2 regions of the Nonomuraea sp. NPDC005650 genome follow, and region 1 is predicted to be linked to the other one. Evidence: riboswitches for the same ligand, from Rfam matches in the RefSeq annotation. Region 1 holds a riboswitch; the other holds the start of a gene.
The links. A riboswitch is a leader RNA that binds a small molecule or an ion and turns the genes downstream of it on or off. The one in region 1 is predicted to bind S-adenosylmethionine.
Positions count from the first base shown of each region.

Region 2: another riboswitch for S-adenosylmethionine. It lies ahead of thrC (threonine synthase); the one in region 1 lies ahead of ABZS69_RS65145 (ABC transporter substrate-binding protein).

Region 1 is NZ_JBEXCR010000089.1:6,056-13,488, reverse strand. It holds gene ABZS69_RS65165 (hydantoinase/oxoprolinase family protein) at 1-841, opposite strand, end outside; gene ABZS69_RS65160 (ABC transporter permease) at 838-1,638, opposite strand; gene ABZS69_RS65155 (ABC transporter permease) at 1,631-2,488, opposite strand; gene ABZS69_RS65150 (ABC transporter ATP-binding protein) at 2,485-3,636, opposite strand; gene ABZS69_RS65145 (ABC transporter substrate-binding protein) at 3,615-4,730, opposite strand; SAM riboswitch class IV at 4,784-4,904, opposite strand; gene ABZS69_RS65140 (MarR family transcriptional regulator) at 5,001-5,471, opposite strand; gene ABZS69_RS65135 (hypothetical protein) at 5,589-5,726, shown strand; gene ABZS69_RS65130 (class I SAM-dependent methyltransferase) at 5,738-6,565, opposite strand; gene ABZS69_RS65125 (hypothetical protein) at 6,835-7,053, shown strand; gene ABZS69_RS65120 (hypothetical protein) at 7,298-7,433, shown strand, end outside.
Region 2 is NZ_JBEXCR010000015.1:28,107-35,539, forward strand. It holds gene ABZS69_RS25660 (trehalose-6-phosphate synthase) at 1-1,375, opposite strand, end outside; gene ABZS69_RS25665 (RNA polymerase sigma factor) at 1,407-1,961, shown strand; SAM riboswitch class I at 2,041-2,182, shown strand; gene thrC (threonine synthase) at 2,196-3,428, shown strand; gene ABZS69_RS25675 (MoaD/ThiS family protein) at 3,453-3,728, shown strand; gene ABZS69_RS25680 (cold-shock protein) at 3,973-4,173, shown strand; gene groL (chaperonin GroEL) at 4,598-6,223, shown strand; gene ABZS69_RS25690 (hypothetical protein) at 6,370-6,618, shown strand; gene ABZS69_RS25695 (YbhB/YbcL family Raf kinase inhibitor-like protein) at 6,843-7,373, opposite strand.

The DNA of each region.
Region 1 (7,433 bases):
CGGCCGCGGCCACGCCGGCGGCCGGCCCCGACAGGACGGTCTCGACGGGCCGCTCCGCGGCCGAGCGCAGGCTCATCGAGCCGCCGTTCGACGCGCTGATGAAGATCGGCGCCGACACCCCGAGCCCGCGCACCCGGCTCTCCAGGCGGGCGAAGTAGTCGCGCATGAGCGGCTGGATGTAGGCGTTCATGCAGGCCACCAGGGCACGCTCGTATTCGCGCACCTCGGGCCACACGGTCGCCGAGGCCGTCACCGGCAACGAGGGCAGCCGCTCGCGCAGGCCCGCCGCGACGCCCTCCTCGAAGGCCGGGTCGGTGTAGCCGTGCAGGATCACGACCGCCGCCGCGTCGGCCCCGGTGGTCCGCAGGCGCGCGGCGACGCGGTCCAGCTCGGCGGCGTCCGGCTCGCTCACGCGCTCGCCACGCGGGCCCAGGCGGGCCCGGAGCTCGACGATGAGGTTGCGGGGGACGAGTGGCTCCTCCTTGCCCGCGTACAGGTCGAAGGAGGAGGGCATGCGGCTGCGGCCGATCTCCAGGATGTCTCGGTAGCCCTCGGTCACGACCAGGGCGATGCGCGCGCCGCGCCGCTGGATGACGGCGTTCAGGCCGATCGTGGTGCCGTGGACGAGGCCCGAGACCTCGCCGGGCCGCAGGTCCGCGCGGGCGAGGAGGGCCGCCAGCCCGTCCGCGACGGCCAGGGACGGGTCGGCCGGCGTGCTCGGCTCCTTGTGGTGCACCACGAGGCCGCGTTCCGGTACGGAGGCCACGAGGTCGGTGAACGTTCCCCCGACGTCGATGCCGATCCGCGCGCCTGCCGCGGTCACCGTACCCGTGCTTGTCACAACGCCTCCGAGATGCGAGCGAATCGGTCCGCGACCACCATCACCACCACGCTGGCCGCCATGAGCAGCGTGGAGACCGCGGCCATCGACGGGTCGAGCTGATACTGCACGGCCGAGAAGATGCGCAGCGGCACCGTCGTGGTGTTGGCGCCCGCCACCAGGGCCGTGACGGCGACCTCGCCCAGCGACGTGACCGCGGCGAGGATCGCGCCGGCGAGGATGCCGGGCCGCAGCAGCGGCAGTGTCACGGTGAGGAACACCCGTACCCGCCCCGCGCCCAGGCTCAGGGCGGCCCGCTCCAGCGCCGGGTCGAGCTGCGCCGCGCTCACCATGACCGCCCGCACCACGAACGGCAGCGCCACCAGCGAATGCGCCAGCCACAGCCCGGTCACCGAGTTGATGAGCCCGACGCCGTGGAAGTAGTAGAGCAGGCCGAGCGAGACGATGATCTCCGGGACCATCAGCGGGGACAGCGCGAATCCCTGCAGCAGCCGCCGCCCGGGGAACGACCCGTGCGTCAGCCCGTACGCCGCCAGCGTCCCGATGACCACGGTCGTCGGCACCACCAGGAGCACCAGCAGGCCGCTCAGCCGGAACGAGACCTGCCAGTCGGGCGAGCCGAGCACCTCGGCGTACCAGCGCAGCGACAGCCCCGACGGCGGGAACGCCATCGAGCCCGCCCGGTTGAACGAGCTCATCACCAGCACGACCAGCGGCGCGATCAGGAACAGGAACACCAGCGCCGCCAGGCCCGCGGCCACCAGCCGCACGATCCTGTCGTAGCCCCGCTCAGCCATGAAGGCGCCTCTCCCAGATCCGGAACACGCTGGCCAGCAACCCCGTGGCCACGAGGGTCAGCGCGAGCAGCGCGAAGCTCAGCGCCGCCGCCACCGGGTAGTCGAACACCGTCGTCACCTGGTCGTAGACCCGGATGCCGGTCAGCGGCTGGGTCACCCCGCCGACCAGGAGCGGCGTGATGTAGATGCCCATGGCCAGCGCGAAGACGATGAGGGCGCCGGTGACCGCGCCGGGCAGGCTGAGCGGGACCGTGACCCGCAGGAACGTCCTGATCGGCCCGGCTCCGAGCGTCTGGGAGGCCCGGTGCAGGTTGCGGTCCAGGCCGCCGAGCGCCGTCGTGAGCGGGATGATCGCGAACGGCAGCAGCACGTGCGTCACCGCGACCACGACGGCCGGGTAACTGGTGAGCAGCTGTGCCGGCTGGTCACGCAATCCGGACGCGACCAGCGCCCGGTTGACGAGCCCGTTGCCGGACAGCAGCACGACCCAGCCGTAGGTGCGGACGACCACGCTGGTCAGCAGCGGCGAGATCACGATGACGAACAGCAGGGTCCGCACCACGCCGGGGCGCCGCCGGGCCAGGAAGTGCGCGGCCGGGTACGCCAGCGCCACGCACAGCACCGCCACCAGGAGCGCGGTGGCCAGGGTCCGGAGCAGGGAGCCGTAGAAGTACGGCTCGGTGAACACCCGGGCGTACTGCTCGAACGTGAATCCGGGCAACGCCGCGTTGAAGGCGTCGACGGGGCTGAAGCTGAGCCGCAGCAGCCGTACGAGGGGGACCAGGAACAGGGCGGCCAGGAAGGCGACGAGCGGCAGTGCGTACGGCAGGCCCGCCCACCGGCGTGTCATCGCGCCTCCGTTTCCAGGAGGATGACGTCGGCGGGATCCCAGCTCGCGAACACGGACGTGCCCGCGCCGGGCGGGTCCTCGGCGCCCGCGCCGGTGTCGGCGACCTGCACGCTCAGGGTGCGCCCGTCGGCCAGCCGCACCTCCACGTGCCACGCGTCCCCGGCGAAAGCCCGATAACCCACCGTCCCGGCCACCCCACCGGCGCCCCCGCCGTCCGGGGCGCCCGGGGTGTCCTTCGGTGCTTTCGCGTCGTCCGGGCCCGGGACGGTCAGGTGGATGCGTTCGGGGCGGACGGCGACGACGGCGTGGTCGCCCGGCCGCAGCGACAGCGGGCCGCACTCGACGACGATCCCGCCGGCGTCCAGCGCGCCCGAGGCGGTCACCGTGCCCTCCAGGACGTTCGCCGCGCCGATGAACTGCGCGACGAACCGGCTGGCCGGCCGCCGGTAGACCTCGTCGGGGGTGCCGAGCTGCTCGACCCGGCCGCCGTGCATGACGGCCACCCGGTCGGACAGCGCGAGCGCCTCCTCCTGGTCGTGCGTGACGAAGACCATGGTGGTGCCGATGCGCCGCTGGATGGCACGCAGCTCCACCCGCATCTCCCTGCGCAGCTTGGCGTCCAGGTTGGACAGCGGCTCGTCCAGGAGCAGCACGGCGGGCCGGATGGCCAGGGCGCGGGCGAGGGCGACCCGCTGCTGCTGCCCGCCGGACAGCTGTCCGGGCCGCCGCCCGGCGTACCCCTCCAGGCCGACCAGGCCCAGCGCCTCCCGCACGCGCTCGTCCCGCGTCCGCCGGTCGAGCCGACGCACGCGCAGCCCGTACGCCACGTTGGCGGCCACGGTCATGTGCGGGAAGAGCGCGTAGCTCTGGAACACCATGCCCAGACCCCGCCGGTACGGGGGCCGCCCGGTCACGTCGGAGCCGTCGATCACGATCCGCCCGGCCGTGGGCCGGACGAAGCCCGCGATGCAGTTGAGCAGCGTCGTCTTGCCGCAGCCGCTGGGCCCGAGGATCGACAGGAACTCGCCCTTGCGGATCGACAGCCGGTCCACGTCGAGCACGCGCGCGCCGTCGTACCCGGCGGCGAGCCCGTCGATCTCGACGTGCCCGCCGCCTTCTTCCGCGCTCAGCCGAAGATCTGGTTCCACCGCTGCTGCCATTCGTTCAGCTTGGGGGTGGCGATCGTGTAGTCCACCCAGATGAACTTCTTGAAGACGTCGGGACCGTGCTTCACCTTCTGCTCGAACGGCTCGCTGTAGGAGATCGAGTCGTTGCCCGCGGCGTACCAGGTGCCCTCGGCGAACGGCTTCTGGTTCTGCGCGGCGGTCAGGTAGTCGAGGAACTTGTTCGCCAGGTCGCTGCGCTGCGTCCCGGCGGCGATGAAGTACGAGGTCAGCGCGCCCACGGGGCCGGACTTGGGGTAGGTGAAGCCGATCGGGGAGCCCGCCTGGGCCATGGCGAAGGCGCGGCCGTCCCAGAAGGGCATGATCCAGGCGTCGCCGTTCTCGATGACGGTGGCGGCGTTGCCCGCGTTGGCGGGGAAGGAGGACACGCAGCCCTTCAGGGTCGCGAGCTTGTCGAACGCCTTGTCCACGGCGGCCGGATCGGACAGCTTGCCGCCCTGGGAGGTGACCAGGGCGGAGAAGAACTCCAGGCCCGGGTTGTAGGTGAGCGGCGGCAGGGCGACGTGGCCGCAGTACTGCTTGTCGAAGATGTCCGTCCAGTCCGCGGGCGGCGTCTTGATCTTGTCGGTGCGGTAGAGGAGGCCGGTGGAGCCGGTGGTCAGCGGCACGCCGTACTGCTTGCCGTCGTACGCGGACTTGCCGGCGAGCACCGGGTCCAGCTCCTTGAAGTGCGCCAGCTTGTCGGTGACCAGCGGCTGGAGCAGCCCGGCGGAGGCCGCGGGCAGCGACGCGTCCGGCGTGAAGGCGATGACGTCGAACGGAGGGTTCTTGCCGCCGGCCGCGCGCAGCTTGGTGAGCCATTCGGCGTTCGCGCCGTAGACGAGGTTCACCTTGGCGCCGGTGTCGCGTTCGAACGGCTCCACGAACGACTTCTTGAACAGCTCTCCCCACGCTCCCGCGAACGCGGTAACCGTGAGCTCCTGCTTCGCTCCGCCCGAGGAGCCGCCGGTGTCCGAGGAACCGCCCGAGGAGCCGGCCGTGTCGACGCCGCCGCAGGCCGTGACCGCCAGCGCGACCACCATGCCCAGTCCCGCGAGGCGAGTGAATCCGCCCTTCATCTTTCCCTTCCCATTCGAGCAGCCGGCCAAGGGCGCATGGCAGCACGACTCGACATCCGCGCTTGCCGCCAGGAGCACCGTTCAGCTCGACGACCATGTCATCACCCGGGGCACCCCGCCGCGGTGGGAGGGTTGCCGTCCAGCAAGCCGGGGCTTAGCACTGGACTCGTGACATAAACGACTATATCAGTAGGATTTACATAGATATGACGTAGGGAGAAGTTTAGTGGCTATTGTCTCTTTTGCTCGACCCTACCTGAAGGGCACGCGTCAGCGCGCGGTCGCGTCGGCGGGCTCCATGAAGACCACCGGAACCTGGTTGTCCTCGACCACGCGGCCCAGCAGCCGCCCGAGCGCGTCGCGCTCGCCGGGCTCCAGGCTCGAGGGGAGCTCGTCGATCCGCGCGCACGTCGCGGCGTAGAAGGCGTCGGCCAGCTCGGCGCCCTGCCCGGTGAGCGCCACGCGGACGGCGCGCCCGTCGCGCGGATCCGGCTCGCGCCGCACCAGGCCGCGCTGGGCGCTGCGGTCGACCAGCTCGGTGAGGCTGGACTTGGCCAGGTGCAGGATCCCGCCCAGCTCCCGCATCCCGTACGGCTGCGCCATCAGCACGCACAGCAACTGCCCCTGCTGCGCGGTGATCCCGTATTCGCGCGCCGACTCCGCATAGACGGCGTTCACCAGGAAGGAGGCACGCACCAGCCCGGCGACGACCCCCACGTGCCCATCCGCTGCCTTGGCCATGCCGCCGACCCTCTGATTGATTCGGAACGCGAACGATCAGTCTAGCAATCCCGGGGCGCCGGGTGTCGGCCGTTGATCAGGGCGTCACCGAGGGCCGTGCGTGCGTACAGAACGCGGATGCCCGTCCTGCGCAACGCCACGAGGCGGCCGCCCGCGGTGTCCAGACTCTGCCCGAGCAGGGCCACGAGCTGGGCGGTGGTGCCGGGCCCGGCCGGCTCGGCGAGATGGATCGACTACCCGGCCAAGGTCGCATGACCAGCCACGACTCACTCGGCGCGCTGTCCGACGCGGAGGGCGCTCAGATAGCGGCGTGATGCTCGGTCGCCCATCCGTGTGCGGATGCGCTCGGCGAGAGCGTCCAGCAGGGGTTCACGGACGTCGCGGTCGAGTCTGCGATACAGCGACGTCGAGCGAAGGAGATCGGCGAAGCCGTCCCCGTTGAGCCACTGAACGGTCGGGTACCAGCGCACGATCGTCGGGCCGAACAAGCCGCCGGGATCGTCGACCAGACCCCACCCCTCGTCGGTGGCGCGCACGTCGTCCTCCAGCGGCGGATGGCCCCAACCGGGGTTCCCGGGGCAGAACCGCTCGTGGAGGTCGGCGGTCTCGGCGTACACCTCGGGCTCTCCCGGCCGGCGGACGACGACGTGGCCGAGCAGCGCCATCCAGCCTCCGGGACGGAGCACGTCGTGCGCTCGCCGCCAGCCGATCGACGGGTCGACCCAGTGCCACGAAGACGCGGCCACGAGGACGTCGAAGCGTCCACCGCGGTCGTCCCACTCCTCGAACGTCGATCTCTCGACCGTGACGTTGCCGAAGCCGGCGAGCCGCCGGCGCGCGAGTGCGGCCATTTCCACGCCCGGCTCGACCGCGGTCACCGAGCAGCCGAGCGCTGCCAGCGAGCGCGTCGCCTGGCCGGTACCGCAGCCCACCTCCAGCACCGACGAGCTTTCGTCCATCCCGGTGATGCTGCCCAGGTCCGCGAACAACTCGTCGGGGTATCCCGGCCGGACCCGGTCGTAGAGCTCCGGCACCTCGTTGAACAACCGGCCGAGGTCACGTCGCTCCGGGCGCATCTTCGGATCATCAGCCACGAGCGCACAGGCTAGGAGACTCGTCCACGGGGACGCCACTGGTTAACGGCAACCGCCGACGCCACTGCAAGCAGCGGGCGATCCAGAAACGCACCTCCAGCGCCTTCGGGCGGCATCCGTGTTGAAGGCCCCGAGTGTGGGGTCGGCGTCCGGTGTGCCGCCTGCCCGGCTTGAACTGATCGTGAACAGAATTGCTGAACACTTGTGTTCGGGTGTGCGCTTCCAGCATGATCATGATGTTTCGCTTCCCGGGTTTCAAGGAGGAACGGATGCGTCTACGTGCAGGGCTCCTGCTGGCGGGTATGGTCGCCGCGATCGTCAGCGTGCTCAGCGCCCCCGCTTCCGCTCAGGCGGCCGCCTGGACGTATATCGGCGTGTACACCAGCAAGCACAACTGCGTCGACGCCGGCCAGATGTGGGTCCGTGAGGGGTGGAACCAGTACGAATGCTCGGGGAGCGGCACCTACTGGGAACTCTGGGTCCGGTAGCGGTTTACGCGGTCGCTTGCTTGGCCCATGAGCGCGGCCCGCACCGGCTGAGCACGGAACCGCGCCCGGGCTCGTGATCGCGGTGGTGGGCGGCGCCGGGGTCCTGGCCGCGCCGGCGCGGGCGGGTGTGCTGCGCCCGGCCGGGGCGCGCGGGTGGCCCTTGGCGCTGACCATGGTCATTTTCGTTCAGGGCCCACGGAAAACCCCCGGCGTTCGGGCGTGTCCCGGCTATATGGTGCCGTTCGTGGACACTCTGGAAAGGCTCGTCATCGCCCGCCGGCTGCGCGTCCCCATCGGCGCCGCCCCCGCCGGCTCCGCGTCCGGCTGGGGCGAGACCGCCGCCCGCCAGCTCGACGCGGCGCTGCTCAGCGTCGGCTTCA
Region 2 (7,433 bases), on a different contig from region 1:
CGGTGGCCGCCGCGTGCAGCTTGTCGCGCCGCATGCGGCGCTCGTCCTCCGGCATGACGAGCGCGGCGTGCAGCGCGGCGGCCGTGCCGCTGATGTCGTACGGATTCACCACGAGCGCGTGCGGGCCCAGCTCGGCCGCCGCCCCCGCCTCGCGCGAGAGCACGAGCGCGCACCTCGTGGACAGGATCGGGCCCTCCTTGGCGACCAGGTTCATCCCGTCGCGGATGGGGTTGACCAGCAGCACGTCGGCCATCCGGTACGCGGCCAGCGAACGCGGGTAGTCGTCGTTGACGTTGAGGATCAGCGGGTCCCAGTCCTCGGTGCCGTACTCGTCCTCGATCTCCTGCGCGCAGCGCAGCACCGACGCGGTGTATTCGCGGTATTCGGGAAGGTCGTGCCTGCTCGGGTAGGCGAACGCCAGATGCACCACCTTGCCGTGCCACTCGGGATGCGCGGCCAGGAACTCGCGATAGGCCACCAGGCCGCGCACGATGTTCTTCGACAGCTCGGTGCGGTCGATGCGGACGATCAGCCGGCGGTCGCCCACCTGCTCCCTGAGCGCGATCATGTGCGACTCGACGTCGGGCTCGACGGCGCGCTCCCACAGCGCGTCGCCGTCCACGCCGAGGCTGTGCACGCCGATGCGGGTGGTCCTGCCCTCGTGGGTGACGCTGCGGCCCACGCGGTCGACCTCCGCGCCCAGCAGCGCCTCGCAGCAGTCCATGAACGCCTGCGCCCACCTGTCGGCCAGGAACCCGGCGTGATCGGCGCCCAGGATGCCCTCCAGGACCTCGCCGACCACCTCGTCGGGCAGCAGCGAGAAGTATTCGGGCGGCGCCCACGGGGTGTGGCTGAAGTGCGCGATGCGCAGGTCCGGCCGCTCGGCGCGGAGCATGGCCGGGGTCAGCGTCAGGTGGTAGTCCTGCACCATGACGCGGGCGCCGTGGCCGGCCTCCTCGGCCAGCGCCAGCGCGAACGCGCCGTTGTAGTCGCGGTAGGACTCCCACTCGCGCTCGAACCTCGTGCCGAAGTTCGGTGCGTTGGGGATGTCGTAGAGCAGGTGGTTGACGAACCACAGGGTGGAGTTGGCCACGGCGTTGTAGGCGCGGTGGAAGGTCGCGGGCGGGATGTCGAGCATCCGCAGCGGGCCCGTGTCGTAGCCGGCGTGGTCGATCCGGCCGCCGGGCACCAGGCGTACGGCGCTGCGGTCGCCGTCGGACAGCGCCGCGCACACCCACAGCACGCGGTCCTTCCTGGCCACCTCGGACAGCGCCGAGACCAGGCCGCCGCCACCGCGTTTCATGGTCAGCTCACCGTCGTCCGAGACGGTAAAAGAAACGGGTCCTCTGTTGGAGGCCACCAGGACGCTGTTCATCTACGCTCCCTTCGCCCATAGGATCCCAGCTATGGCGCTTGATGAGCTAACCGAGGAACTCGCCCGCTCGGCCGCAGGAGGAGATCATCGCGCACTTGGCGAGCTCCTGGCGCGGATCGAGCCCGATGTGATGCGACACTGCGCCCGGATCCTCCCCTATCACCAGGACGCAGAGGAAGCCTCCCAGGACACGTTGCTGGCCGTGGCGCGCAACATCGGCCGGTTCGAGGGCCGGGCGCGGTTCAGCACGTGGCTGCACATCGTGACGGCCAACTGCGCGCGCACCACGTACCGGTCGCTCAAGCGGCGGGCGGCGGAGCAGACCTCGGACGAGCTGCCCACGCAGAAGCCCGACGTGGCGCGGGTGAGCGTGATCGCGGGCTCGCGGCTCGACCTGCTCGACGCGATGGAGGCGCTGGAGGCCGACAAGCCCGACCTGGCGCAGGCGCTGGTGCTGCGCGACATCGTCCAGCTCGACTACAACGAGGTGGCCGAGCAGCTCGGCATCCCGCTCGGCACCGCCAAGTCGCGCATCCATCAGGCCCGCAAATACGTGCAGGGAGTGCTGGGTGATGATTATCGCTGAGACGCCACGTCCCGCATCCTGAGACGGGTGGCCGTTTCGGCCCCATGGGCGGGTAGAGTCCATTTCAACAACTGCATATTGCTCATCCAGAGGGGTGGAGGGACCGGCCCTGCGAAGCCCCGGCAACCCTCCCGGCTTGTGACTCGCGACCTGGCGAGGCCGACCGGGACAAGGTGCCAATTCCGGTCTGCGGTCAGGGTGGCCGCAGGCGAAGATGAGGGAAGGCCTCGCTTCATGTCGCTCGACTTTGGTCCTGCTGTCGGTCTGTCCTGCCGTGAGTGCGGCACGCGTTACCCGCTCGGTCCGAGCTTCGCATGTCTGGAGTGTTTCGGGCCGCTCGAAGCGGCCTATTCCTTCGGCGAGGTGACCCGCTCCGACATCGAGTCGGGTCCCGCCAACATCTGGCGTTACCGGTCGCTGCTCCCGGTGCCGGTTGACGTCGCCAGTAAGCCCAATATGAACCCCGGTTGGACCAAACTGGTCAAGGCCGGAAACCTCGGGCGCGCGCTGGGTCTCAAGTCCCTGTACGTGAAGGACGACTCGGGCAACCCCACCCATTCCTTCAAGGACCGGGTTGTCGCCATCGCCGTCGAGGCGGCGCGTAACTTCGGCTTCCACACCCTTTCCTGCTCCTCCACGGGCAACCTCGCGGGCGCGGTCACCGCGGCGGCGGCGCGCGCCGGGCTCGAGGCGTGCGTGTTCATCCCGGCCAACCTCGAAGCGGCCAAGATCGCCATGGCGCGCGTGTTCGGCGGCAAGCTGATCGGGATCGACGGCACCTATGACGAGGTCAACCGGTTCTGCTCCGAGCTGATCGGCGACCCGCTGGGCGACAAGTGGGGGTTCGTCAACGTCAACCTGCGGCCCTACTACGCCGAGGGCTCCAAGACGCTCGCGTACGAGATCGCCGAGCAGCTCGGGTGGCGGTTGCCCGAGCAGATCGTCATCCCCATCGCCTCCGGCTCGCAGCTCACGAAGATCGACAAGGGCTTCCGCGAGCTGGTGCAGCTGGGGCTGGTCGAAGACACGCCCTACAAGATCTTCGGGGCGCAGGCGGCCGGGTGCTCGCCGGTCTCCACCGCGTACAAGGCGGGGCACGACGTCGTGCAGCCGGTCAAGCCCGACACCATCGCCAAGTCGCTGGCCATCGGCAACCCGGCCGACGGGCCGTACGTGCTCGACATCGCCCGGCGCACCGGCGGGGCCGTCGAGGACGTCACGGACGCCGAGATCGTGGCCGCGATCAAGCTCCTGGCCTCGACGGAGGGTGTTTTCGCCGAGACCGCGGGCGGGGTGACCGTGGGCGTGCTGAAGAAGCTCGCCGAGAGCGGGCGGCTCGACCCCGAGGCCGAGACCGTGGTCCTCAACACCGGCGACGGCCTCAAGACGCTCGACGCGATCAGCGACGACGCCCAGCCCACGGCCGTGATCCGGCCCTCCCTCGACGCGTTCCGCGCGGCTGTCTGACAACCAGGAAAGGCAAGTTAAACCATGAGCGTTTCGGTGCGGATTCCCACCATTCTGCGCACCTACACCGGGGGCAACGCCGAAGTCAGTGGCGAGGGCGCGACTCTTCGTGACGTCCTCACCAAGCTCGACTCTGACTACCCGGGGATCGGCGCGAGAATTCTGGATGAATCGGGCAAGATTCGTCGTTTTGTCAACGTTTACGTTGGGGAAGAGGATGTCCGTTTCGCCGAAGGGCTGGACACTCCGGCACCTGAGGGCACTCAGATCTCAATCATCCCGGCGGTAGCCGGCGGCTGAGTGCCATAGATCACACCTGAGAAGGCGCCCCTAGTGGGCGCCTTCTCCATTTCCAGGCCAAATGAAACGTTGAACCGCCTTCGATGCGAAGAAATGCGTCGTTTGCAGATTGACTCTGTTGCCAAACCCCGTGCCACAGGTATGGTCGAGGGCGATCGTCTGGCTGATTTTCCGTTAAGTCGGGCGATAACGGGTCTCGCGGAGGAATGGGTGAGATCTGAAAGTCCAGTAAGAGGAGTCGGAAGTGGCGCAGGGCACCGTCAAGTGGTTCAACGCGGACAAGGGCTACGGCTTCATCGCGGTAGACGGTGGTAAGGATGTATTCGTCCATTACTCAGCGATCATGATGGACGGGTACCGATCTCTCGAACAGGGGCAGCGCGTCGAGTTCGAGATCACGCAGGGCCAGAAGGGGCCTCAAGCGGAGTCCGTCCGCGCGGTCTGATACACCCCCCTGGTATGCACCGGCGGGGATCGCACGGCAACGCAGTCCGGGCGAACCCGCAACCTTTCTCTCGTCGACTCGATCACGGCGAGCCGCGTTGAGGCGGCTCGCCGTGGGTACGGATCCCGCTACCTGCGGTGGCCTGGACGCGGCTCGTCGCAGGTACGGGGTCCCGCCGACGACGACGGACAGCCGGGGCACGGCCCGCCAAGCAGGCCGATCCGGGGAGGAAAGCCCCGGTAGGAGGCTTCTCGCTTGCACTCGGCAGGGTAGAGTGCTAAACAGTTCGTTGGCACTCTGTGCAGCAGAGTGCCAACATTCGGATCGGGACGATGGGGTCTGCCGCAGGAGATGCTGACCCATGCCGTCGCGGGCGTCGGCTCGGTCCACGACAAGCCACCCTGCATCTGGGAGGTCTAGCCTTATGGCAGCCAAGATGATCGCGTTTGACGAGGACGCCCGGCGCGGTCTCGAGCGCGGTATGAACCAGCTCGCCGACGCCGTCAAGGTGACCTTGGGGCCCAAGGGCCGTAACGTCGTGCTGGAGAAGAAGTGGGGCGCCCCCACGATCACCAACGACGGTGTCTCCATCGCCAAGGAGATCGAGCTCGAGGACCCGTGGGAGAAGATCGGCGCCGAGCTGGTCAAGGAAGTCGCCAAGAAGACGGACGACGTCGCGGGCGACGGCACCACGACCGCCACCGTGCTCGCCCAGGCGCTGGTGCGTGAGGGTCTGCGCAACGTCGCCGCCGGCGCCAACCCGATGGCCCTGAAGAAGGGCATCGAGGCCGCCGTCGAGCGCGTCAGCGAGGAGCTCTCCAAGCTGGCCAAGGACGTGGAGACCAAGGAGCAGATCGCTTCCACGGCCTCCATCTCCGCCGCCGACCCCGAGATCGGCTCGCTCATCGCCGAGGCGATGGACAAGGTCGGCAAGGAAGGCGTCATCACCGTCGAGGAGAGCAACACCTTCGGCCTCGAGCTTGAGCTCACCGAGGGCATGCGCTTCGACAAGGGCATGACGTCGATGTACTTCGTCACCGACTCGGACCGCATGGAGGCCGTGCTCGAGGACCCGTACATCCTGATCGTCAACAGCAAGGTCTCCGCCAACAAGGACCTGCTGCCGCTGCTCGACAAGGTCGTTCAGTCCGGCAAGCCGCTGCTGATCATCGCCGAGGACATCGAGGGCGAGGCCCTGGCGACCCTGGTCGTCAACAAGATCCGCGGCCTGTTCCGCTCCGTGGCCGTCAAGGCCCCGGGCTTCGGCGACCGCCGCAAGGCCATGCTCAACGACATCGCCATCCTGACCGGTGGCCAGGTCGTGGCCGAGGAGGTCGGTCTCAAGCTCGAGAACGCCACCCTCGACCTGCTCGGCCGCGCCCGCAAGGTCGTGGTGACCAAGGACGAGACGACGATCGTCGACGGCGCCGGTGACGCCGAGCAGATCTCCGGCCGGGTCAACGAGATCCGCGCCGAGATCGACCGCACCGACTCCGACTACGACCGCGAGAAGCTCCAGGAGCGGCTGGCCAAGCTGGCCGGCGGCGTGGCCGTCATCAAGGCGGGCGCGGCGACCGAGGTCGAGCTCAAGGAGCGCAAGCACCGCATCGAGGACGCCGTGCGCAACGCCAAGGCGGCCGTCGAGGAGGGCATCGTGCCCGGCGGTGGCGTGGCGCTGCTGCAGGCCGGTGCCAAGGCGTTCGACAAGCTGGAGCTGTCGGGCGACGAGGCCACGGGCGCGGCGATCGTGCGCAAGGCGCTCGAGGAGCCGCTGAAGCAGATCGCGGTCAACGCCGGCCTTGAGGGCGGCGTCGTGGTGGAGCGGGTTCGCAACCTCACCCCGGGTGAGGGCCTGAACGCCGCTTCCGGCGAGTACGTCAACATGTTCGAGGCGGGCATCCTCGACCCGGCCAAGGTGACGCGCTCGGCGCTGCAGAACGCCGCCTCCATCGCGGCGCTCTTCCTGACGACCGAGGCCGTCATCGCGGAGAAGCCCGAGAAGAACGCTGCAGCCCCGGCCATGCCGGGCGGCGGCGACATGGACTTCTAGGTCTTTTCTTCGCCGTTCATACGAAGAGCGGCCCGGTTTTCCGGGCCGCTCTTCTTTTCGTTTCTCAGCCATTACGTTTCATAATTGATCCGCTACTCCGGGTGAGGAAGGGTGGGTGATCACAGACCTCAACGAAGGAGTAGAGGATGTTTTCCCGCAGCAAGCGTATTTTCGGTATCGCCATTCTGAGCCTGGCCGCGGCCACCGCCGTCGCCGTGCCCGCCCAGGCGAACACGCCTCACACCAACGCCATCGCCGGTGAGCTTCCGGTCCAGCTCCTGAGCAAGATGCGGGCGCCGCTCTGCCTGCCCACGGGGGCGCTGGCCGGTGAGACCAAGCTGAACCTCCCGCTCGTCGAGTCGCTGCTGCCGCAGCTCTCGAACAGCTGCGGCTAGGGCTCAGCTGACGCCCGTCGCGCTCGTGGTCTCTCGGACGCCCCGCCCTTTCACGGCGGGGCGTCTCCCTTTTCCGGCTGGCCCGCTTCTGCCGGGCCTGGCTTGTCGGGCCCGGTGCACTTTCCGATAGGCCCGCTTTTGCCGGGCCCGGTGCGCCTTGTGATAGGCGCTTTTGCCGGGCCCGGCGCACCGCCCCCTGGAGGGCGGTGCGGCCGTGGGCGCGGTCAGGCGCTGTAGGTCGGGACGATGTGGCCGCGGGCCAGGGTGTTGGCGGTGATGTTGAAGCCCACCACCGCCGAGCTGGCGTCGCTGTCCACGCCCAGCTTGTCGACCCCCAGGGCGTGCACCGTGAAGACGTAGCGGTGCGGGGCGCCGGGGGGCGGGGCGGCGCCGCCGAACTCCTTGGTGCCGTAGTCGTTGCGGGCATGGACGGCCCCCGCGGGCAGGCCCTTGAACTCCGGGCCGGTGCCCGCTCCCGCCGGCAGCTCGGTCACCGAGGCCGGCAGGTCGAACAGCACCCAGTGCCAGAAGCCGCTGCCCGTGGGGGCGTCGGGGTCGTAGCAGGTGACGGCGTAGCCGCGGGTCTCGGCGGGCGCGCCGGACCAGCGGAGGTGCGGCGACCGGTTGCCGCCCTGCATGCCCCAGTCGTTGAAGACGTGGAGGTCGTTCAGCCGCTCGCCGTCCTGGATGTCGTCGCTCTCGACCACGAGCGCGGGAACCGACGGCAGGTGTTCATGTGGAAGCGGTGCTGGCACGGCATCCTCCTAGGTTGAGAGCTCCTTGCTCAGCCATCCTAGAAGCGGCCGTGCCCGCCG